One region of the Embleya sp. NPDC055664 genome, then DNA from elsewhere that is predicted to be linked to it. Evidence: riboswitches for the same ligand, from Rfam matches in the RefSeq annotation. Region 1 holds a riboswitch; each other region holds the start of a gene.
What was found. A riboswitch is a leader RNA that binds a small molecule or an ion and turns the genes downstream of it on or off. The one in region 1 is predicted to bind cyclic di-AMP.

Region 1 (7,651 bases):
CCGTCCTATCGCACGGTGCTTTGCATTGCCATGATCATCCGGTTGGGTTACTGTGCGCGGCCGTTCGCCGCCGAAGCGTCAACCCGGCAAGCCGTACCGACACCACCGGAGGCACCGATGCCCACCGTCGTACTGATCGGAACGCTGGACACCAAGGGGTCCGAATACGCGTGGCTGGCCTACCGGCTGCGGGCCAGAGGAGCCGAGGTCCTGCTGATGAACGTCGGCGTCCTGGGCGACTCGCTGGCCCAGGCCGATGTACAGGCGGGCGAGGTCGCCGCCGCGGCGGGCACCGATCTGGAGGACCTGCGCACCCGCGCCGACCGGGGCGCGGCGACCACCGCGATGGCCGAGGGCGCGGCCTCGATTCTGCGCGAACTCTTCGAGCAGGGAAGGGTGGACGGGGTGCTCGCGATGGGCGGCTCGGGCGGCTCGGCGATCGCGTCCCACGCGATGCGCGCGCTGCCGGTGGGCGTGCCCAAGCTGCTGGTGTCCACGATGGCGGCGGGCGACGTGTCGCCGTACGTCGGCGCGGTGGACGTGACGATGATGTACAGCGTCGTGGACATCGCCGGGATCAACCGGCTCTCCGAACGCATCCTGGGCAACGCGGCGGACGCGATCGCGGGCATGGCCGGCGGCTACGCCGAGGACCGCGCGGCGGTCGCCGGGGTGACCGGCGAGGGCCGACCGCTGGTGGCCGCGACCCAGTTCGGCGTGACCACCCCGGCGGTGGACGCGGCGCGCGAGCGGCTCAACGAACTGGGCTACGAGGTACTGGTGTTCCACGCCACCGGGGCCGGCGGCCGGTCGATGGAGAACCTGGCCGAGGGCGGCTTCCTGGCCGGGGTCCTCGATCTGACCACCACCGAGCTGGCCGACGACCTGGTCGGCGGGGTGCTCAGCGCGGGCCCGCAGCGGCTGACCGCGGCCGGGCGGATGGGATTGCCGCAGGTGGTCAGCGTGGGCGCGCTGGACATGGTCAACTTCGGCCCCCGCGACACCGTTCCGCCGCGTTTCGAGGACCGGCTGTTGTACGTGCACAACCCGACCGTGACACTGATGCGCACCACACCGGCCGAAAACGCCGAACTGGGACGGCGGATCGCGGCCAAACTGATCGACGCGACCGGGCCCACCGCGCTGTACCTGCCGCTGCGCGGAGTCTCCGCGATCGACGTCGAGGGCGGACCCTTCTACGATTCCGACGCCGATACGGCGTTGTTCGACGCGCTGCGCGCCGGCCTCGACGGGACCGCCGTCGAGGTGCGCGAGGTCGCGACGGACATCAACGATCCGGCGTTCGCCAAGGCGGCGGCGGATCGATTGCACGAATTGATCACGAAGGGACACGTGGACTGAGATGAACGGACGCGAGGCGCGGGGCCGACTGCGCACGACGGTCGAGCAGGGCGGCGTCGTGATCGGCGCGGGCGCGGGCACCGGATTGTCCGCCAAGTGCGCCGAGGCCGGGGGTGTGGACCTGATCATCATCTACAACTCGGGCCGCTATCGCATGGCCGGCCGGGGTTCGTTGGCGGGACTGCTGCCGTACGGCGACGCCAACGCGATCGTGGTGGAGATGGCGGGCGAGGTGCTGCCGGTGGTGCGCAGTACCCCGGTCCTCGCGGGGGTGTGCGGCACCGATCCGTTCCGGATCATGCCGCACTTCCTGGACCAACTCGCGGCCATGGGCTTCGCGGGAGTGCAGAACTTCCCGACGGTCGGCCTGTTCGACGGTGTCTTCCGGCAGAACCTGGAGGAGACCGGGATGGGCTACGACCTGGAGGTGGAGATGATCCGGCTGGCGGCGGAGCGCGGCCTGCTCACGGCGCCGTACGTCTTCGATCCCGAGCAGGCCCGCGCGATGGCGGCGGCCGGCGCCGACGTGCTGGTCCCGCACCTGGGGCTGACCACCAAGGGCAGCATCGGCGCGACCACCGCGGTCACCCTCGACCAGGCGGTGGAGCGGGTGCAGGAGATGCGCGACGCGGCGGCGGAGGTCAACCCCGACGTGCTGGTGCTGTGCCACGGCGGGCCGATCGCCGAACCCGAGGACGCGGCGTACGTCCTGGCCCACACCACCGGCGTGGTCGGCTTCTTCGGCGCCTCCAGCATGGAGCGCCTGCCGACCGAGGTGGCCATCACCGAGCAGGCGCGGGCGTTCAAGAGCATCACCCCGAGTGGGGGCACCGCCACGGCGGGCGACACTCCGGCACATCCGTAACCAACGCGCCCGGCAGTAGATGCGTGGCGCACGCGCACGTCCGTCCGTCCGACAACCACGAGCGTGAGGACCCGGCATGTACAAGTTGACCGTGCTCTACGGCCACCCCGAAGACCCGGCGGCGTTCGATTCCTATTACTGGGACAAGCACGTCCCGCTGGCCCGCACCATGCCGGGACTGACCGGCTGGACCATCGGCAAGTGCGAACCGGATCCGTCCGGTGCGAAGCCGCCCTATTACCTGGTGGTCGCGCTGTACGCGCCCTCGCGCGCGGAACTCGAGGCGGTGCTGGATTCGCCCGAGGGGCGGGCCACGGTGGCCGATGTGCCCAATTTCGCGACCGGCGGCGCGACGTTCCTCTGGGACGAGGAGCGGGTAGTGGTTCCGGTAGAGCTGCCCGCGACGGAATAGCCCGTCGTTGACGCACGCGTGACCACGCGGCCGCGCACCGTGTACGCCGGAGCCGTGACCTGCAAAGACGGCGACAAATCGGGCAAATAGGTGTTATTCCTCCCTATGGGGGACGTCACAAACCACCCGAAATGTTTGCCAACCCGGCGAACCGGTGCGTAGCTTCGTGGTTGTTCGCACAAGCGGACTCCCCGGGCGGTACGCCGAATCCTGCCGCCGTCCGAGGGAAGCAGTCGATATCGACTGGCGGCAGGAGCGGGGGAACCAAGTGAGCCGACATCGGCACTGCCGATGCCTGGGGTGAAGCCATGCCTGTGACAGGCGAGGCCGGGCCAATCGTCCGAACCCGACAGCTAACTTCGTAGGCGCCCGACGAGGTAATCAATGACCTTCCGTGCCATCACCGCTCCGGTTCGTTCGCTCTCTCGTGGCCGTCGCGCCGGCATCGCCGTCGCCGCAGGTGCGGGTCTCGTCCTTCCCCTCGTGGGCATGGCGGGCAGCGCGAACGCCGCGACTTCGTCCACCTGGGACGCGGTCGCCCAGTGCGAGAGCACCGGAAACTGGGGCATCAACACGGGCAACGGCTTCTCCGGCGGTCTGCAGTTCACCCCGAGCACCTGGAACGCGTTCGGCGGCAGCCAGTACGCGGCCAGTGCCGCGCAGGCCTCCAAGGCGCAGCAGATCGCCGTCGCCGAGCGGGTCCTGGCGAGCCAGGGCCCCGGCGCCTGGCCGGTCTGCTCCGTGAAGGCCGGTCTGGGCAAGGGCGGCGACGCCAACGCCACGGCCGAGTCCTCGACCACCGGCAAGACCAAGTCCTCGGTCGAGCCGAAGGCCGCGCCGACGTCCGAGGCCAAGCCCGCGACCGGCAACGCGCCGAAGCTCAACGTGCAGCCCAAGCAGGACGTCGCCAAGCAGGACGCGCCGAAGTCGGCCGCGACCGAGCGGGCGTCGGGCTCCGGCACCTACACCGTCAAGTCCGGTGACACGCTGTCCGCGATCGCGGCCAAGTTCGGTGTCAAGGGCGGCTACAAGGCCCTGCACACGGCCAACGCCGGCGTCCTCGGCGACAACCCGAACGTGATCGCCGTGGGCACCAAGCTCGCCGTCTGATCCATACCCTCACCACGTGGGCCCCGCCGAGACATTCGGCGGGGCCCACGCGCGTTCGACCAGGCCCGGCCGGGCCGTTGCACGCGCCCATCCCGATCCGGACATGCGCGCGATGGCGTTGGCGGTGAGCACCGGACGCGAGTAGGCCGAACGGCCCGGTCAGCTCTGCTCGGTGCGCAATAGCCGCAGGAACGCCTTGATGCCGGAGATGACTTCCTGGTTGTCCGTCAACTGGCTGATGGTGTCCTCGAAGCGGCGGCCGAGGGCGTCCACCTTGCGGTCCGCCTCCTGGAAGCGCTTGGTGGTGTCGGCCGCCCCGAAGACCGTCGTCTCCTTGAGCTGCTCGATGCTCTCCAGCAACTCCTTGGTGCGGGTCTCCAGGGCCTCGACCTTGGCCTTGAGGGCCGTGACGTCCTGGCTGACCGCGAGCACGTCGTCGCGGGGGTGGGTCACCTCGCGCAGCATGGTGCGCAGCCGCTGGGACAGGTGCTCCGCATACGCCTGACCGGGTCGAAACAGGGTGCTGAGCAGGTAGAACCCGGCGAACCAATAGCCCACCACGCCACCGGAGATCCAGGTGATCAGCGCGATCACGGCGGCGGAGAGCACGTGTGCGCCGATCGCGCCGTAGAGCAGTCGGCGGGCGATCCGCCGGGCCTCGACGTCACGCCCTTCCGGTACCGCCAGGCCCCGCTCCCGGCTGATCGCGATCTCCGTGATCACCCGCTGGGCCCGGAAGTACAGGTTCCACGGCGCGGTGAGCACCAGGATCAGCCAGAACAGACACACCGCCCCCGCCCCGAGCGAGAGCAGATCCGCCAGTGACGTGTCCTCGACGAAGTACAGCACGATGCCCAACGCCGTCGTGCCGACGAACAGCAGAACCGCAAGCAGCCTGGTCGCACCCACCCGAATCGCACTCCCACCCCACCCGGCGCCCGGCCCACCCGAGCACGCTGCTCGGACTGTAGAGCACGGAGATCACCGTGATCGGGTTCAGCCGTCGGCAACCGATCCGTCGGGGTCGGGGATCCACGAACCGTGGATCCCGGCCGGCACCCGGCGCGGCAATTCGACGGCCGCCATCGGCGGCGCGGTGATCCTGCGCGCGTCCAGTACCAGCAACTCCGAGGCATTCCGGGCCAGATCACTGACCACGGTGAGCAGGTAGCCGTCGTCCTCGGCGGTGCCGCCCTCGGCCGGCACGAACACCGCCTCGCCGGGCATACGGTCGCGCCCCTGTCCGGCGATCCACCGCTCCCCGCTCACCCGGTCGTACTTGACGATCGCGTACTCGCGCAGCCCCGCCCCGGGAAAGGCCGACGCGTAGCCGAATCGGTGCGGCCGGCCCACCGCGCGGGCGTCGATCGTGGGGAACTCGACGACCAGCGAGTCCAGTGCCTGCTCGCCCGCGACGCCCGAGGCCGGGTCCAGGATCCATCGGTGCGAGATCGCGCCGACCACGGGTGACTCGGGGTAGCCGGGCGCACCCACCCACCACCGCCAACTCGTCTCCCACGCGGCCCGATCGAACCTCGGTGCCTCCAGCACGATCCGACCGCGCGCGTCCTCGTACGCGTTGGCCACATGCAGCACCATCCCCGGCGACACCTCGAACCAGGTCGGCACGGCCGGGCCGGTGCGCGGCATCACGCCGATCCGGGGCGCGTAGGACTCGCTCCAGCGGTAGGGCACACCGGAGGACTCGGCCGGGTTGAACACCACCGGCAGGTCGAGCCAGACCACATGGCGTCGCGTCAGCCCGAAGTCGTGCATCAGCGAGGGTCCCGCGCCGCAGATCACCTCGCTGCGGATGATCCGCCCCCGGGGTGACGCGACGTGGTACGTCAGATACGGCGGGGTCGGCGAGTAGCCGAAGAAGTGCAGTTCGCCGGTGCCCGGATCGGTTTTGGGATGCGCGGTCATCGCGGTGGTCAGCCCGCCGGCGAAGTCGTACGGGCCGACCGTGTCCAACTCGCGGGTCACCTCGAACGGGAGGTTGGCCTCCTGGAGCGCGAGCAGCCGACCGGCGTGTTCGACGATGTGCGTGCCGGCGATGCTCGCGGTCAGGTCGACGCTGCCGTCCGCGCGCACATACGGCGCGCCGTTCCACGCGGGGGTGCGCACCCACCGGTTGCGGTACCACTCGGCCCGGCCGGCCCGCAGCCGGATGCCGTGCAGCATGCCGCTGCCCCGGAACCAGTGCGACGGCACGTCGCCGGGTCGCGGGTTGTGCCCGTTGCGGATGTAGCGACCGTTCAGCTCCGGCGGAAGCATGCCCCGAACCTTCAGGTCGCGCCGGTCGATCTCGTCGGCGACTGGTGCGAAGTGCTCGGCGAGATAGGGCTTTCGCAGGTCCACGACGGCGCGCTCCGATCACCTGGGTCGGTGACTGTAGCACCTGCCGCCGCTGATCCGGCACCCGATGTGAACGAGCCCTCGCCGACCCGTGCGCCCCGAAAGAAGTCCGCAACCGGCCGGAAACCGGCACCACTTCGAGGTCGATGCGACAAAGCCCCGGCACCACTTCGAGGTCGACCCGACAAAGCCCCGGCACTACGCGAAGGCGGGCCGGGGCACCCGCCCCGACCCGCCCACCGCCGTGCGCCCGTTCGGTTAGCGCGCGCCCAACTCCTCGGCCAGCGCGGTCGCGAAGGCCTCGATGTCCGCCTCGGTGGTATCGAACGCCGTCATCCAGCGCACCTCGCCGATCGACTCGTCCCAGGTGTAGAACCGGAACCGCTTCTGCATCCGCTCGGTCACATCCGCCGGCAGCACCGCGAACACCGCGTTGGCCTGTGGCATCCGAGACAGCGTCACCCCGTCCAGGTCGGCGACCTTCTCGGCGAGCAGCGCCGCCATCGCGTTCGCGTGCCGCGCGTTGCGCAGCCACAGATCGCCGGACAGCAGCGCCTCGAACTGCACCGACACGAACCGCATCTTGGACGCGAGTTGCATCGCCGCCTTGCGCAGATACTTGATGCCGCGCGCCGCGTCCGGGTTGAGCACGACCACGGCCTCGCCGAACATCAGGCCGCTCTTGGTGCCGCCGAAGGACAACACGTCCACGCCCACGTCCGTGCTCAGCGCGCGCAGCGGCACGTCCAGCGCGGCGGCGGCGTTGGCCAGGCGCGAGCCGTCCAGGTGGGCGAGCATGCCGTGGTCGTGCGCGTGCGCGACCAACGCGGCGATCTCGTCCACCGTGTAGACCGTGCCCAGTTCGGTGCTCTCCGCGAATGAGACCACCCGCGGCTGGGCCCGGTGTTCGTCGCCCCAACCCCACGCATGCGTATCCACGAGTTCGGGGGTGAGCTTGCCGTCGGGGGTGGCCACAGTGAGCAGCTTCAGGCCCGCCACCTTCTCCGGCGCGCCGCACTCGTCCACGTTGATGTGCGCGGTGGCCGCGCAGATCACCGAGTCCCAGCGGTCGGTCATCGACTGCAGGCCGACCACGTTGGCCCCGGTGCCGTTGAACACCGGGAACACCTCCGCGCGTTCGCCGAAGTGGGCGCGGAAGACCTCGGTCAGGTGCTCGGTGTAGACGTCCTCGCCGTAGGAGATCTGGTGTCCACCGTTGGCCGTGCCGATCGCGGCCAACACCTCGGGATGTATGCCCGCGTAGTTGTCGCTGGCGAAACCGCGCGCGTCGGGGTCGTGACGCGGGGTCAGGGGACGTTCAGGCACAGTCGTTTCCCGTTCAGGTCGATGGCCGGGGTGTTCCACAGACCCGCGATCTCGGCGGCGAGATCGGCGACGTCGGTGAATCCGGCGAACTTTGCGTTGGGTCGGGCCTCGCGCATCTCGTCGTTGACGAGCGCCTTGACCACCAGGATCGTGGCCGCCGCCTCGGTGTCGGTGAACGCGTCGGCGAGCGCGAGGGTCCAGGTCTCCGCCGCGGCCTT
Region 2 (7,651 bases), on a different contig from region 1:
TCGACCTGCTCGCCTACGGCGGCGGCATCGCGCCGCTGCCGGACCCCGCCTGAGGCACCGGCGCTCGGCTCGGTTCGACGCGGGTCGCCGACGACCACGGCATTGCCTTCATGCTCCACATGTCAACCCATCCGGACCCGGCCGCCCGGGTCCGCCGGACAAGGACACGACAGATGAAGTTCCGCCCCCTCTCGATCGAGGGCGCCTGGGAGATCAACTTCCGGCAACACGGGGACCCTCGCGGCATGTTCATGGAGTGGTACCGCTTCGATCTGCTGTCCGAGGAGGTGGGACACCCCCTCCGGCTCGCGCAGGCCAACATGTCGGTGTCGGCGCGCGACGTGGTGCGCGGGATCCACTTCGCGGACGTGCCCCCGGGGCAGGCGAAGTACGTGACCTGCGTGCGCGGCGCGGTCCTGGACGTGGTGGTCGACCTGCGCGTGGGCTCGCCGACGTTCGGCACCTGGGAGGGCGTCCGGCTGGACGACACCGAGCGGCAGGCGGTGTACATCTCCGAGGGCCTGGGACACGGCTTCTGCGCGTTGACCGACGACGCGACGCTCAGCTACCTGTGCTCGGAGACCTACGCGCCCACGCGTGAGCACGCTGTGCACCCGCTCGACCCGGACCTGGCCATCGCCTGGCCGACGGTGGGCGCCGCGCAATTGTCCGAGCGGGATCTGGCCGCGCCCACGCTGGCCGAGGCACTGCGCGACGGGTTGCTGCCCGACTACGAGCAATGCCGCCGATTCACCGAGTCGTTGGGCGAGGTTTCCCCGTAGTCGCCCTCCCGGTGGGAGCGCGCAGAGGTGGGCGTCGGGGCCCCGTCTAAACGTCTGGTGGGTGTCGTCGCGCGGCGATAGTGTCTGCGCGACGACGACCCGATGCCGCGGGGGGGTACCCGGCCCGGATTCGTCGTTCCATCGTTGGTGATCCGACTCGACCACACCACGCGCGGAACTCGTGTCCCCGCCGGAAGTACCCGCGTGGAGATGTCGGATCACCCTCCTCGGGAGGACCTTTTTTGAAGATCCGCACGCTCCGCGGTTCCATGGCACTGCTGTCGGCGAGCGCGCTCGCCGGCGGCATGCTGGTGGCGCTGGTACCGACGTCCGCCCAGGCCGCGCTCAGCGGTGGGGACGGCGTCATCGCCGGCACCACGACATCCACGAATCACCTCGAGGCCCGTCGGGTCGACGGCACCTCGGTCGATCTCGGGCTCGGTGACGGCCTGTTCCCGTCATACTCGCCCGACGGCAGTCACGTGACGTTCGTCCGAGGCGACCGGCTCCAGGTCGCCCGGGTCGGTGGGGCCCACCCGATCGAACTCACCGGGGCCTCCGTCCAGCAGGTCGTGATGCCTCGGTTCTCGCCCGACGGGCGCTACATCCACTTCACCGCGTCCCTCAACGGCTCCGCGCCCAAGGCGTATCGGGTGCTCTCGGACGGCAACGGCACCCCGGTGCCGGCGTTCGAGGGGCAGGCCTCCTGCGACCGCTACGTGTCGGCGAACTCGCAGTGGATGTACGTCTTCCAGCGCGGGTGCGGCACGGACACCTCGGTCTGGTCGTACAACGCGACGAACGGCGCGACCGCCAAGATCGCCGACGACGCGGGCGCCCCCGACATCTCACCCGACGGCAAGACGGTCGTCTTCGTCCGCGTCGTGGCCAACACGGGCCGGTTGTACAGCGTCGACACGACCGGTGGTCAGCCCAAGCAGCTCAGCGCCGACACCGACGCCTCCGTCTCGCTGCCCAGCTTCTCCCCGTCGGGTACCAGGATCGCCTACGGCAAGGGCAGCGACACCTGGGTGATGGACAAGAACGGCGACAACGCGAAGCGGGTCGCCGCGAACTTCTGGCAGGCCTCGTGGCAGCCCCTGCGCAAGGAGGGCGTCTATCGGGTCTGGGGCGACACCGCCCACGACACCGCGATCGCCAACTCGAAGTTCAAGTGGGCCTCGGTCGGCGACACCTCCTCGGGGCTGCGGCAGGCCGACTCGGCGGTCATCAGCCGGACGGACTACTTCTACGACGGCCTGTCCGGCGCTGCCCTCGCGGGCGCCAAGAACGGTCCGCTGCTGCTCGGCAGTTGGGGCGGACCGGGCAGTCTGTACGAGGAGCTGACGCGCACCCTGCGTCCCGGCTCCAACGTCTACATCCTCGGCGGGATCAACGCGCTGAGCACCAACTACGAGGACGATCTGCGGCAGTGGGGCTTCACGCCCAAGCGGCTTGCCGGTGCCACCATGTACGACACCGGGATCGCGATCGCCCGCGAGACCAACCCGGCCCCGAAGAACGTGTTCGTGGTCACCGGTGAGGACTACTACGACGGCCTCTCGGCGGGTGCCGCGGCCGGCGGCACCAAGGACAGCGTGGTCGTCTACAGCGCGGGCGACAACATGCCCGCCGTGACCGAGTCCTACCTGAACGCGATCAACCCCGCCACCACGAACGTGATCACCGTCGGCGGGCCGGCCGACCGCGCGCTGCTGTCGGCGAACCTGCCGTCCTGGCCGGACGGCGCGGAGTACTACGCGGTCGCCGGGAACACCGCGGCCGACACCGCGGCCAAGCTCGGCCGGTTCTGGTTCGCCGCCCCGCGCACCGTGGGTCTGGCCACCACCATGACCTGGCAGGACGCCCTCACCGGCGGCGCGATGATGGCCGGGCTCGGCCCCATCCTGCTCACCGACGAGGACAGCCTGGCTCCGGCCAGCTCCTGGTACCTCTACGACAACGGCGCCTCGCTCTCCTCCGTGGTCCTGGTCGGCGGCGAGTCGGCGCTCAACGCGCCGATCGTGGACCAGGCCGGCAACCAGATCGGGCTCCCCGGTCAGTACACCTACGTACCGATGTACAACGGCGTCGAGCCGCCCGCGGGCAAGGCGCTGCGCGCCGCGCCGGCGGACAAGCCCGGCAGCCCGGCCGTGAACGGCCCGGCGAGCGGCACCGGTCCGCAGGCCGGTTCGGACGTCGAGCGGCACACCAAGCGCTGACCGCACGACACCACGGCAACACCGCGACACACCGAGGGCCCTCGGCGGGACACGACATGTCCCGTCGGGGGCCCTCGGCCCGTCCCGGCGGCGGTGAGGCACGGGCGAAACGCCCCCGAAGCGGTCCATCCGGTTAGGGTCTCGACATGAAGTGGCTTGTCACCGGCGGTGCCGGATACATCGGAACGCATGTCGTACGCGGGCTCGTCGCGGCCGGGGACGAGGTCGTCGTGGTCGACGACCTCTCCTCCGGGGTCCGCGAGCTGGTGCCGGACACGATCCCGGTGGTGATCGGCTCCGTGCTGGACCGGGCGCTGCTCGACGAGCTGTTCGGCGCGCACATCTTCGACGGCGTGGTGCACATCGCGGGCAAGAAGCGGGTGCCCGAGTCGGTCGCGCGTCCCCTCTACTACTACGAGGAGAACGTGGAGGGTCTGCGCACGCTGCTCGCGGCGATGGTCGCGGCCGAGGTGCCCCGGATCGTGTTCTCCTCCAGCGCCGCCGTGTACGGCATGCCCGACGTGGACCTGGTCGACGAGGACACCCCGTGTCTGCCGATCAACCCGTACGGCGAGAGCAAGCTGGTCGGCGAGTGGCTGATCGCGGCCACCGCGCGGGCGCACGGGATCTCCTACGCCTGCCTGCGCTACTTCAACGTCGCGGGCGCCGGCGCGCCGGAGCTCGCGGACGCGGGTGTGTCCAACCTCGTGCCGATGGTGCTGGAGAAGTTGACGGCCGGCCGCGCACCGGTGATCTACGGGGACGACTACGACACCCCCGACGGCACCTGTGTGCGCGACTTCATCCACGTGGTGGACCTGGCCGAGGCGCACGTGGCCGCCGCCCGCCGGCTCGCCGCCGACCCGGACACCCGCCTGGTGCTCAACGTCGGCCGCGGTCGGGGCACCTCGGTCCGCGAGATGGTCGAACTCATCCGCGAGGTCACCGGTTTGCGCGAGTTCGCGCCCCAGACGCTGCCCCGGCGCGCCGGCGACCCGGCCCGGGTGGTCGCGAGCGCCGAGCGGATCGCGGCCGAACTGGGCTGGAAGGCTCGCCTGGACGTCTCCGACATGGTGGAGAGCGCGTGGACCGGGTGGCGGGCGCGGCGCGGGTGACGGGCGCGGGACGCGCCACGTGGTGAACGCCGGGCCGGCCGAACGTGTGCCGCGCATCCTGTGCTCCCGAATCACCCCGAGTGCTTTCGTGTGCTCCGAACGCCTCGATGCGACGCCGGCCGGCGAGTCGGCGTCGCGGGGAGTGCGTGGGGTGAAGTGCGCCGGGATGAATCGGACTTGGGGCTTTTGTCCTGTGGGCCGAATCACTCCGGCTCCGGGTGCAGACGGGTGCGCCGATGGGTAACGGCGCGATTCCGGGCCCGAGACGCGCGATGCGCCTGTGACGAACGGGACTTCGGTGATCATTCCCGGGTGATCCATATGAGGCTCGATCAAGGTTCCTTGTCACCCGATCCGGCCGAATCCACCACGGAACGCCAACTACGGTCCTTTCCGTAAGGGATCATCTACATTGCGCTCAACCGCAAAACGGATAATCGGCTTCTATCCGACACAGACTTGTGATCTTCGGCGGGGCCTGCTTAGCGTTCGATCCGTCCGTATCCCACACGGACCCCGATCGCCGGTACGCCGAATCCTGTCGCCGGCCGTTCGGGAGGCTGACGAGCACCACACGACAGGAGCGGGGGAACCACAGGTGAACCGCCGCACACGGCACCGATCGAGACGGTCGGCGGCCGTGAACGGCTTGGGGTGAAGCCACGTTCTTCGGGACGTGGCCGGGCTATCGATCTCCGGCCCGAATCCGACAGCTCACCTCGTAGGCGTGGGAGAGGATCCAGCCATGCTGTCCGGAACCGGGCGTCATCGCCGTCGCAGCACCAGCAGGACCACGCGTCTGATCGCCGCGGCCGGCGTCGCCGGTGTCGGCGTCGCCATGCCGATCATCGGGGCGGGCACGGCTCAGGCCGCGTCCGTGAGCACCTGGGACAAGGTCGCCCAGTGCGAGAGCACGGGCAACTGGAAGATCAACACCGGTAATGGCTTCTACGGCGGCCTCCAGTTCACCCAGAGCACCTGGAACGAGTTCGGCGGCTCGCAGTACGCCGCCCGCGCCGACCAGGCGACCAAGAGCCAGCAGATCGCGATCGCCGAGAAGGTGCTCAAGAGCCAGGGCCCCGGCGCCTGGCCGGTCTGCTCGGTCAAGGCGGGCCTGACCCGCGGCGGTGCCGCTCCGGACCTCGACACGGGCTCGGCGGGCGGCAAGACCGCGCCGAAGACGGCCCCGAAGACGGAGAGCGCCAAGCCGGCGCCGAAGACCGAGACCGCCAAGCCGAAGATCGAGGTCAAGAGCGAGGCGCCGAAGACCGAGGCGCCCAAGGACGAGACTCCCAAGACCGAGGCGCCCAAGGCCGCGACGACCGCCAAGACGGACGCGGCCGGCGACTCCTACGTCGTGGTCGCCGGCGACACGCTGTCGCAGATCGCGAACGCCCGGAACGTGCCCGGCGGTTGGCCGAAGCTGTACGAGGCCAACAAGAGCGTGGTCGGCGAGAACCCGGACCTGATCTTCCCGGGCCAGCAGCTGAAGGTCGACGGCAAGGCCGCGCCGGCCGCCGAGACCAAGACCGAAACCAAGGACGAGCCCAAGGCCGAGGCGCCGAAGGCGGAGACGCCCAAGGCCGAGGCCAAGACCGAGGTCAAGCCGGCCGCCGCGCCGAAGACCACGGTCAAGACCGAGAGCACCAAGGCCGACTCCCCGGCCAAGGGCTCCGAGCAGGCCTCCGGTTCGTATGTCGCCCCGGTCTCCGGCGCCACCTTGACCGCGAGCTTCGGCTCGGGCGGGTCGCGCTGGTCCAGCGGCCACCACACCGGCCAGGACTTCGCCGTCTCGACCGGCACCACGGTGCGCGCGGTCACCTCCGGCACGGTCGTCTCGGCCGGCTGGGGCGGCGCGTACGGCAACGAGGTCGTGATCCGGCACGCGGACGGCAAGTACACCCAGTACGCGCACCTGTCCTCGATCTCGGTCAAGGCCGGGATGAAGGTGCAGACCGGCCAGAAGATCGCGCTCTCCGGCGCGACCGGCAACGTCACCGGCCCGCACCTGCACTTCGAGGTCCGCACCACGCCGAACTACGGCTCCGCGGTCAACCCGATGACGTGGCTGCGCAGCCACGGCGTGAACGTCTGATCCACCACACTCCCGCGCCGAACGGCGGGCGTCCCCTTCGGGGGGCGCCCGCCGTTCGCGTGTGCGGGCCGCGCGGGCGCGGGGCGGGCGGCGGCGGGGGCAGGGGGACGCGCGGGGCGGGTGGATGGCAGTCCCGGGGCGTAGGACGACTCCGGCGCCGAGGTTCGGGTGCCGGGGGTTCAGGCGCGGGGGTTGGGGTGCCGGGGGTTCAGGGCAGGCGGGCCGTGTGAAGGGTGGCGGTCGGGTCGAGCCACAGGGCGAGCGGTCGGCCCGCGCCGTCGAGGGTGGTGGTCGGGCCGTTCGGGGTCGGGCGGTCGTCGAGCACGAGCGGCGTGGGGGTCGCGCCGAGCACCACCGGGCGGCCCTCGGCGTCCCGGGTCGAGGTGAGCAGCGTGCCGTCGGGGCGGGGCAGTTGCCACAGCGGCTCGTAGCCGGCCCCGGCCGTGCGCGTGGCCGTGGGCACCCACGTGTCGGGACCGGCCTCGGTCGTGCCCGCGATCTCCGCCGTCCCGGCCCGCCGGTAGCCGACCGTGACCCGGCCGTCGGCGCCCACCGACGCGGCGGGCGGCCCGACCGGGTGATCCGCCGCGATCGTGCGCGGCGGGCCGGGCCGGTCGCCGACCACGTCCCAGGCGCGGATGCCCTCGCGGGCCGTGCCGAACACGGTGACCCGGCCGTCGGGGCGGGTGACCGCGGTCGGGCCCTCGACGATCTCGGCGCCGCCGAGGTCGCGCCACGGCGACCACACCGTGCTCCCGGCGGGCAGGTACCGCGTGCCGATGCCCTTGGCCCGATCGCGCGCGAACAGGTGCAGCCCGCCCGCGCCGTCGGCTTGCACCACCGGTGGGCCCAGGCCCGTCGCGCCGCCGTCCGGGCCACCCAGGTCCTGCCAAGGGCCCAGGTCGCCGCCGGGCGCCGACTCGATCGCGGTGACGATCGCGAGCCGGTCCCGATCGGCCCGGTCCGCGCCGCCGATCCGCAGCGCGAACACCCGGATCCGCCCGTCCGCCGTGCGCACCACCGCCGGGGCCGGGGCGAGTTCGCCGTCGCCGGGGGCGCCGAGGTCGCGCGCGGCGGACCAGACGCCCGTGCCGTCCTCGGCCCAGCGGGTGATCCGGCCGCCGAGCACCGACCAGGCGCTCGATCGGCCGTCCGCGCCGAGCACGGGCCTGGGGCCCGGGTCGGGGAAGCGGTAGGTGGTGCTCTGCGGCCAGTTGCTGCGGGACGCGGTGTCGCGCACCTTGAGGTCGCCGCAGTCCGCCCGGCCCGGGCAGTGGTGCTCGCGGTCGGTCCAGCCGTAGACCCGGGTGATCATGTCCTTGCGCTCGCGGGCGGCCGGCTCCAGGTTGTGCGGCCAACGCTCGTTGTAGTAGCCGCGATACGCGATCGCCGCGGCGGCCCCGGCGGGCCGGTCGGTGTTGTAGCGGCGCAGCGCCT
Region 3 (7,651 bases), on a different contig from region 1:
ACGAGATCCAGATCGCGGGCTGAGCGGAGCGGAACACGCAAGCGGGCCGGGTCGAGGGAATCGACCCGGCCCGCTCTCGTCCGGACGCGAGCGGCGCTACAACTTCTGCACCGGCGCGTAGCGCAGCAGCAGGGTCTTCTCGCCGCCGGCGCCGAAATCGATGGTGGCCTTCGCCTTGTCACCGGTCTCGGCGGTGGACACCACCGTGCCCAGGCCGAACTTGTCGTGGGTGACCCGATCGCCCGGGGACAGCGCGATGGCCGGGCGTTCCTTGATCTGCGCGCCCTTGCCGAAGCCGCCGCGCGAGCCGACCGTCGACTTCGTCGCCGACATCGCCTTGGCCGCCGACGGCGAGGTGCCGCGCCAGTCGACCAGCTTCTCCGGCAGTTCGGTCAGGAAGCGCGACGGCGGGTTGTACGACGGCGCGCCCCACGCGCTGCGCATCTTCGCCAGCGTGACGTAGAGCCGCTCGCGGGCGCGGGTGATGCCCACGTAGGCCAGCCGGCGCTCCTCCTCCAGCTCCTTTGCGTCGCCGAGCGAGCGCATGTGCGGGAAGACGCCGTCCTCCAGGCCGGTGAGGAACACCGTGGGGAACTCCAGGCCCTTGGCGGTGTGCAGGGTCATCAGGGTGACCACGCCGCCGTCCTCGGCGTCGGTGGGGATCTGGTCGGAGTCGGCCACGAGCGAGACCCGCTCCAGGAAGTCGGCGAGCGTGCCCGAGCCGCCCTCCTGCGCCTGGGCCTGCTCGAACTCCAGTGCCACCGCCGCGAGTTCCTGAAGGTTCTCGATCCGGGTCTCGTCCTGCGGGTCGCTGGATGCCTGCAACTCGGCGAGGTAGCCGCTTTGTTCCAGGATCGCCTCCAGGACGGTCGCGGGACCCGCGCCGCCGTCCACCACCGCGGTGAGGTCGTCCAGGAGCCGGACGAATCCCTTGACCGCGTTGGCCGAGCGCTTGGCCAGGCCCGGCGCGTCGTCGGCGCGGCGCAGCGCCTGGGCGAACGGGATGCGGTCGCGGGTCGCGAGCACGTCCAGGCACGCTTCGGCCCGGTCGCCGATGCCGCGCTTGGGCACGTTCAGGATCCGACGCAGCGAGACGGTGTCGTCGGGGTTGGCCAGCAGGCGCAGGTAGGCGAGCACGTCGCGGACCTCGCGGCGCTCGTAGAAGCGCACGCCGCCGACGACCTTGTACGGCAGGCCGACCCGGATGAAGACTTCCTCGAAGACGCGGGACTGGGCGTTGGTCCGGTAGAACACCGCGACCTGTCCCGGCTTGGTGTGGCCCGCGTCGGTGAGGCGGTCCACCTCGTCGGCGACGAACTGCGCCTCGTCGTGCTCGTCGTCCGCGACGTAGCCGACGATGGGGGTGCCGGCGCCGGCGTCGGTCCACAGGTTCTTCGCGCGTCGGTTGCTGTTGCGCTCGATCACCGCGTTGGCCGCGCTCAGGATGGTCTGCGTGGAGCGGTAGTTCTGCTCCAGCAGGATCGTGGTGGCGTTCGGGTAGTCGGCCTCGAAGTCGAGGATGTTGCGGATGGTCGCGCCGCGGAACGCGTAGATCGACTGGTCCGCGTCGCCGACCACGCACAACTCGGCCGGTTCGAGCCCGACGAGCCCGGCCTCGGCGGGGTTGACCAACTCGCCGTCCACCGTCAGGCGCGGGCCGCTGCCGGCCGCGCCGCCGACCAGTTCGCGCACCAGCGTGTACTGCGCGTGGTTGGTGTCCTGGTACTCGTCCACCAGCACGTGCCGGAAGCGTCGCCGGTAGTGCTCCGCGACGTCCGGGAACGCCTGGAGCAGGTGCACCGTGGTCATGATCAGGTCGTCGAAGTCGAGCGCGTTGGCCTGGCGCAGCCGCTCCTGGTACATCGTGTAGGCCTGCGCCAGTATGCGCTCGGACTCGTTGATCGCCTTGGCCGCGAAGTCCTCGTGGTCGATCAGTTCGTTCTTGAGGTTGGACACCTGCGCGTTGAACTTGCGCGGCGGGAACTTCTTCGGGTCCAGATCCAGGTCGCGGCAGACCATTGCCATCAGCCGCTGCTGGTCGGCGGAGTCGTAGATGGAGAACGAGGAGCTCATGCCGAGCTTCTTGTACTGCTGCCGCAGGATGCGTACGCAGGCCGAGTGGAAGGTGGACACCCACATCGCCTTGGTGCGCGGCCCGACCAGCGCCTCGACCCGCTCGCGCATCTCGGCGGCGGCCTTGTTGGTGAAGGTGATCGCCAGGATCTCGCCGGGGTGTACGTGGCGGGAGGCGAGCAGGTGGGCGATGCGGTGGGTCAGCACGCGGGTCTTGCCGGAGCCCGCGCCCGCCACGATGAGCAGCGGGGACCCCTCGTGCACGACCGCGGCGCGCTGTTGCGGGTTCATCCCGTCGAGCAGCCGGGCCGGGTCCACCACGGGGCGCGGGGCGCCGTTGCGGTAGTAGGCGTCGCGTGGCTCGGGCGGCGGTGCGTACTGCCCCTCGTACAGGTCGTCCGGATAGTCCTCCGGCAGGCCGTACACGTGGTTCTCGTCCGGCTCGGGCGGCAGCGGGATCTCGTCCGCGGAGCCGGCGGGGGACTTCTTGGCCGCGGTGTCGAAACCGGGCAGGGGGATGTCGTCGAAGAGGCTGCTCATCGTTCCCCGAGTCTAGGTGGGTGTCGGGCGGGTCGTGCCCGGGCCGTTGTCGCGGGCAGGGATCATTGCGCCGACAACCATCTTCGCCCCGTCGGACATCGGGTCGACCGTCAAGGGAGTACATCGTGCTGGACGATCGCGACGTGGAGCGGATCCTGGTGCTGGCCGCGCACCCGGACGACATCGACTTCGGGGCGGCGGGGACGGTCGCCACGTGGACCGAGGCGGGCATCGAGGTGAGCTACTGCCTGGTCACCGACGGGGACGCGGGCGGGTTCGATCCGGCGGTGCCCCGGTCGGAGATCGGCGGGATCCGGCGGGCCGAGCAGAGCGCGGCGGCGGCGCATGTGGGGGTGCGGCAGCTGTACTGGCTGGGGTATCCGGACGGGCGCGTGGCAGCCTCCATGGAACTGCGGCGCGACATCAGCCGGGTGATCCGACAGGTACGCCCGCAGCGCATGGTGATCCCGAGTCCGGAGCGGGACTGGGCCCGGCTGGCGCCCAGCCACCCCGATCACCTGGAGGCCGGCGAGGCGGCGATGCGGGCGATCTATCCGGACGCGCGCAACCCGTTCGCCCACCCCGAGCTGCTGGAGGCGGAGGGGCTGAAGGAGTGGACGGTGCCGGAGACCTGGCTGTCGCCGACCGCGGCGCCGAACCACGCGGTGGACGTGACGGAGGTGTTCGAGCGCAAGATCGCGGCGCTGCTGTCGCACGAGAGCCAGACGGGCCATCTGCCGGAGCTGCGCGAGCACGTGGTGTCGATGCTGGAGGGCAACGCGGCGCGGTTCGAACTGGGCGCCGGGCGTATGGCCGAGGTGTTCCGGGTGGTGGACACCCGCTAGCGGCGGGACCGGCGGCTCAGGTCCACATCACGGCGATGGCGATGTTCGCCACGGTCAGCAGGCCGATCGCGCCGAGGACGCGTGCGGACACCCGGTCCGCGGCGCGGTTGCCCCACACCAGCAACAGGATGACCAGCAGGATCCCGAGCTTGGTGCCGATCTTGGCGGTGTCCACGTCGCGGTCCAGGCCGGACTGCACCACGCCCACCAGGGCCAGGCCGGTGACGAGCATGGTCAGCGCGCCGTGCGTCATCGCCGGCACGATCCGCACGTCGCCGGTGCGCAGCGCGGACATCTGGGTGAGGAAGCCGCCGAGCAGGGCCGCGATGCCCACGATGTGCAGCACCAGCAGGATCTGCCGCAGAACGTCCACGTCGTACAACCCCTCGTCGATCATCGCCCCGGCGGGCACCCGGCCGGCGTTCTCGGCGCCCATGCCGGACCCCCGCCGCCGTCCGGCAGCCTAGCCGGCGGCGATCCACGCCTCTCCATCGGTCGAATGCCATTAAAGATCGCCAAAAGGGATCAAGATCGACTTTAGGGAATCCGGGCGCTTTTCCCGTGATACGCGGAGATGGAAACGGTGACATTGGTAAAGTTTTGGCAATGTGAAGGCCGATGGTGATGGTCCTGACACGCGTGTGACTAGTGTTCTGCGGCAGGCGATCGGCTCGAGGTCGGCCACCCGGTCGACACGATCGCCTCCGCCGAATTCGGTGACGGGTTTCGGTGACGGTGGGCAACCACGGTCGTCGCGACGCGAAGCCGGAACCGGGGACCCTCGCAGTCCCTTGGGGTGAATCGGTGCTCCGGCACCGTAGGGCGCCTTCTTCCGCCCGAACCCGTCAGCTAACCCGGTAGGCGGCCGAGGAAGGAGACCCGCCACCAGTGGCGTCCCAACGTCGACCCGGGCAACACCGCAAGCCCAAGCCGCGTACCGCCGTGCGTACCGCCGCGACCGTGGTCACGGCCGCCGCGACGATGACCGGTGTGATGACCTTCGCCGGCACCGCGAGCGCGGACCCCGCGCAGTCGTTCCAGCAGACCAAGGACCGCGTCAACCAGCTGCACAGCGACGTGATCAAGGCCACCGAAGCCGCCAACGGCGTCGAGGAACAGATCGAGAAGCAGCAGGGCACCGCGAACCAGACCCAGGCCCGGATCACCGAGGAACAGGCCGCGCTGAACGCCCTGCGCGACCAGATCGGCGTCCTGGCGGCCAACCAGTACCGCAGCGGCGGCCTCCCGCCGTCCCTCTCGCTCGCGCTCAGCGGCGACCCCGAGGGATACCTGCAGAAGTCGCAGATGATGTCCCAGCTCGACGGCCAGCAGGCCGCCAAGCTGAAGCAGATCGCGGCGCAGGCCCGAGTTCTCCAGCAGGACCGCACCGAGGCCTCCTCGCAGCTCGCGGAACTGGAGAAGCTGCGCACCGACCTGAACAAGAACAAGACCGACATCCAGGCCAAGCTCACCGAGGCACAGCGCCTGCTGAACACGCTCACCGCGCAGCAGCAGAAGGAAGTCCTCGACTCGGACGAGCACGCGAACGACACGCGTGCCAACGACCGCAGTTCGCGGGACAAGCAGGACACCACGCCGACGACCAACGTGCCGGCCTCCGGCCGGGCCGCGGCGGCGATCGCGTTCGCGCGGTCCCAGATCGGCAAGCCGTACGTCTCCGGCGCCGAGGGCCCCGGCTCCTACGACTGCTCGGGCCTGACCCAGGCGTCCTGGAAGGCCGCGGGCGTGCGCCTGACCCGGACGACCTGGACCCAGGTCAACGACGGTCCGCGCGTCGCCAAGGGCTCGCTCCAGCCGGGCGACCTGGTGTTCTTCTACTCGGACAACCGGCACGTGGGCCTGTACATCGGCAACGGCAAGATCATCCACGCCCCGCGTCCCGGCAAGACCGTGACCGAGGCGCCGGTCGACTCGATGCCGTTCTACGCGGCCATCCGACCCGGCTAGGCCCGGCGGACCCCGTCACACGTACGAAGGCGCCCTCCCGTCGCGGGAGGGCGCCTTCGCGCGTGTCGCCGGTCGCCCGGCTCAGACCAGTCGCCGGTCCGTCGCCCAGCGGGTCAGCTCGTGCCGGTTGGACAACTGCAACTTGCGCAGCACCGCGGAGACATGGGTCTCCACCGTCTTGACCGAGATGACCAATCGGCGGGCGATCTCCTTGTAGGCGTAGCCGCGCGCGATCAACCGCAGCACCTCGCGCTCGCGCTGGGTGAGCCGGTCCAGGTCCTCGTCGATCGGCGGCACGTCGGTGGCCGCGAACGCGTCCAGTACGAAGCCCGCCAGGCGCGGCGAGAACACCGCGTCGCCCTCGCCGACCCGGCCGATCGCGCGGATCAGTTCGTCGCCGGTGATCGACTTGGTCACATAGCCCCGGGCGCCGCCCCGGATCACCCCGATCACGTCCTCCGCGGCGTCGGACACGGACAGCGCCAGGAAGCGCACCGCCGGGATCAGCGACGCGCACCGGCGCAACACCTCGACCCCGCCGCCGCCGGGCAGGTGCACGTCGAGCAGGACCACCTCGGGGCGGGTCTCGGTGACCACGGCCACCGCGCTCGCCACGTCGTCGGCCTCGCCGACCACCTCGACCGCCTCGCCGATCTCGGCTCGCACGCCGGTGCGGAACATCCGGTGGTCGTCGACGAGGACCACCCGGGTGCGGGGCGTGCCCTCGACGGGTGCGCTACTCGTCTCGGTGGTGTTCACGTGTTCGTCCTTCCCACAGCGGACCGGCCGGCGTCGGCGCGGCGCATCTCCAGCTCGACCTCGGTGCCCTCGCCGGGTTCGCTGCGGATGTTCGCGGCGCCCCCGTTGCGGCGCATGCGCCCGAGCACGGACTCTCGCACACCCAGCCGGTCGGCGGGTACGGAGTCGGGGTCGAAACCGGGTCCGCGGTCGCGGACGAACACCGTGACCGTGTCCTCGTCGGCCTCGCCGAACACCGAGATCGCCGCGCCGCCCGCGTACTTCGCCGCGTTCACCATCGCCTCGCGCGCGGCGGCGATCAGTGCGGAGAGCCGGTCGTCGACCGGGCAGTCGCCCACGCACACGATCTCGATCGACACCCCGTGCGCGTCCTCCACCTCGGCGGCGACCCCGCGCAGTGCGGCGGCGAAGGTGCGGTCCGGCTCCTCGCCGTCGGGGCGGTACAACCAGGCCCGCAACTCGCGCTCCTGCGCCCGGGCCAGCCGGGCCACCTCGCGCGGGTCCTCCACCTGGCGCTGGATCAGGGTCAGCGTGTGCAGCACCGAGTCGTGCACGTGCGCGGCCACCTCCGCCCGCTCCTGGGCCCGGATGCGGGCCCGGCGCTCGGCGCCCAGCTCGCGGGTCTGCCGCAGCAGATACGGGCCGAAGATGACCAGCAGGCCGACCAGGAGCAGGCCCGCCCCGCGCATCGCGGCCAGCGCGTCGCCGATACCGCCGCGGCCGAGCGAGAAGAAGATCAGGCCCGCGACCACCAGCGTGGCGCCGATCAGGGCGCGCAGCCAACCCCCCACCCGGCTGCGCCCGTCCAGCGAGAACCAGCGCTGCCGCTGCGACTCGTCGGCCTGACGCCACAGCAGGATCACCCCGGGCCCGGCCACGAGCAGCGGCCACAACCAGTCGCCGGAACCGGTGTCGGTGTCGGTCCCGAGCCCGGTGAGCATGGTCGCCGCGATCAGCACGATGATCAGCGCGAGCGCTTGATGCCGCTCCCGGCCGCGCTCGCGGCTCGGCGGGGCGGCGTCGGTCACGCTCTGCGGTACGAAGATCCAAAAGGCCGCGTACAGGACCACGCCCAGGCCCGCGAAGAACGCGAGCGCGACGAAGGCGACGCGCAGCACCACCACCTCGACGCCGAGGTGCTCGGCCAGGCCGCGCGCGACGCCGCCGGCGAACCGGTGGGACGCGGCGCGGCGGAGCTTCGGCGTCGGGTACGCGGGCCGGTTCGGCGCGGCGGGGGGCGGATATACGGCGGTCACACGACCGATCGTCACACGCCGGCAAGTCCGGGCGCATCAGGGCCCGACCCTGATTCCCCCTCAGGGTCGGACCAGGGGTCGACCAGGGCGGAGCCCGATGGGAACGGGGCCGCGTGCACGCCACGATGGACCCATGAACGACGACATGAAACCCGGTGTCTCGGCCGGCGACCGGGCCGGCGACGTCCCGGGCGGCCCTCCGGGGTCGTC

Region 2: it holds a riboswitch for cyclic di-AMP, as region 1 does, so the genes downstream of both, ACWGR4_RS29560 (transglycosylase family protein) here and ACWGR4_RS09320 (transglycosylase family protein) in region 1, are expected to answer to the same signal.
Region 3: it holds a riboswitch for cyclic di-AMP, as region 1 does, so the genes downstream of both, ACWGR4_RS17075 (NlpC/P60 family protein) here and ACWGR4_RS09320 (transglycosylase family protein) in region 1, are expected to answer to the same signal.

What each region holds. Positions count from the first base shown of each region.
Region 1 covers NZ_JBSHGZ010000004.1:336,105-343,755, reverse strand. The annotation lists gene ACWGR4_RS09335 (Tm-1-like ATP-binding domain-containing protein) at 118-1,362, shown strand; gene ACWGR4_RS09330 (phosphoenolpyruvate hydrolase family protein) at 1,364-2,227, shown strand; gene ACWGR4_RS09325 (EthD family reductase) at 2,304-2,639, shown strand; cyclic di-AMP (ydaO/yuaA leader) riboswitch at 2,861-3,023, shown strand; gene ACWGR4_RS09320 (transglycosylase family protein) at 3,129-3,749, shown strand; gene ACWGR4_RS09315 (coiled-coil domain-containing protein) at 3,909-4,658, opposite strand; gene ACWGR4_RS09310 (carotenoid oxygenase family protein) at 4,746-6,110, opposite strand; gene ACWGR4_RS09305 (threonine aldolase family protein) at 6,366-7,433, opposite strand; gene ACWGR4_RS09300 (SDR family NAD(P)-dependent oxidoreductase) at 7,415-7,651, opposite strand, start outside.
Region 2 covers NZ_JBSHGZ010000022.1:37,438-45,088, reverse strand. The annotation lists gene rfbA (glucose-1-phosphate thymidylyltransferase RfbA) at 1-53, shown strand, start outside; gene rfbC (dTDP-4-dehydrorhamnose 3,5-epimerase) at 174-782, shown strand; gene ACWGR4_RS29570 (cell wall-binding repeat-containing protein) at 1,052-3,004, shown strand; gene galE (UDP-glucose 4-epimerase GalE) at 3,151-4,119, shown strand; cyclic di-AMP (ydaO/yuaA leader) riboswitch at 4,678-4,862, shown strand; gene ACWGR4_RS29560 (transglycosylase family protein) at 4,865-6,214, shown strand; gene ACWGR4_RS29555 (PIG-L family deacetylase) at 6,423-7,651, opposite strand, start outside.
Region 3 covers NZ_JBSHGZ010000008.1:196,257-203,907, forward strand. The annotation lists gene ACWGR4_RS17055 (hypothetical protein) at 1-23, shown strand, start outside; gene pcrA (DNA helicase PcrA) at 97-2,613, opposite strand; gene ACWGR4_RS17065 (PIG-L deacetylase family protein) at 2,739-3,458, shown strand; gene ACWGR4_RS17070 (hypothetical protein) at 3,475-3,831, opposite strand; cyclic di-AMP (ydaO/yuaA leader) riboswitch at 4,207-4,337, shown strand; gene ACWGR4_RS17075 (NlpC/P60 family protein) at 4,347-5,426, shown strand; gene ACWGR4_RS17080 (LuxR C-terminal-related transcriptional regulator) at 5,508-6,185, opposite strand; gene ACWGR4_RS17085 (ATP-binding protein) at 6,182-7,441, opposite strand; gene ACWGR4_RS17090 (PspC domain-containing protein) at 7,575-7,651, shown strand, end outside.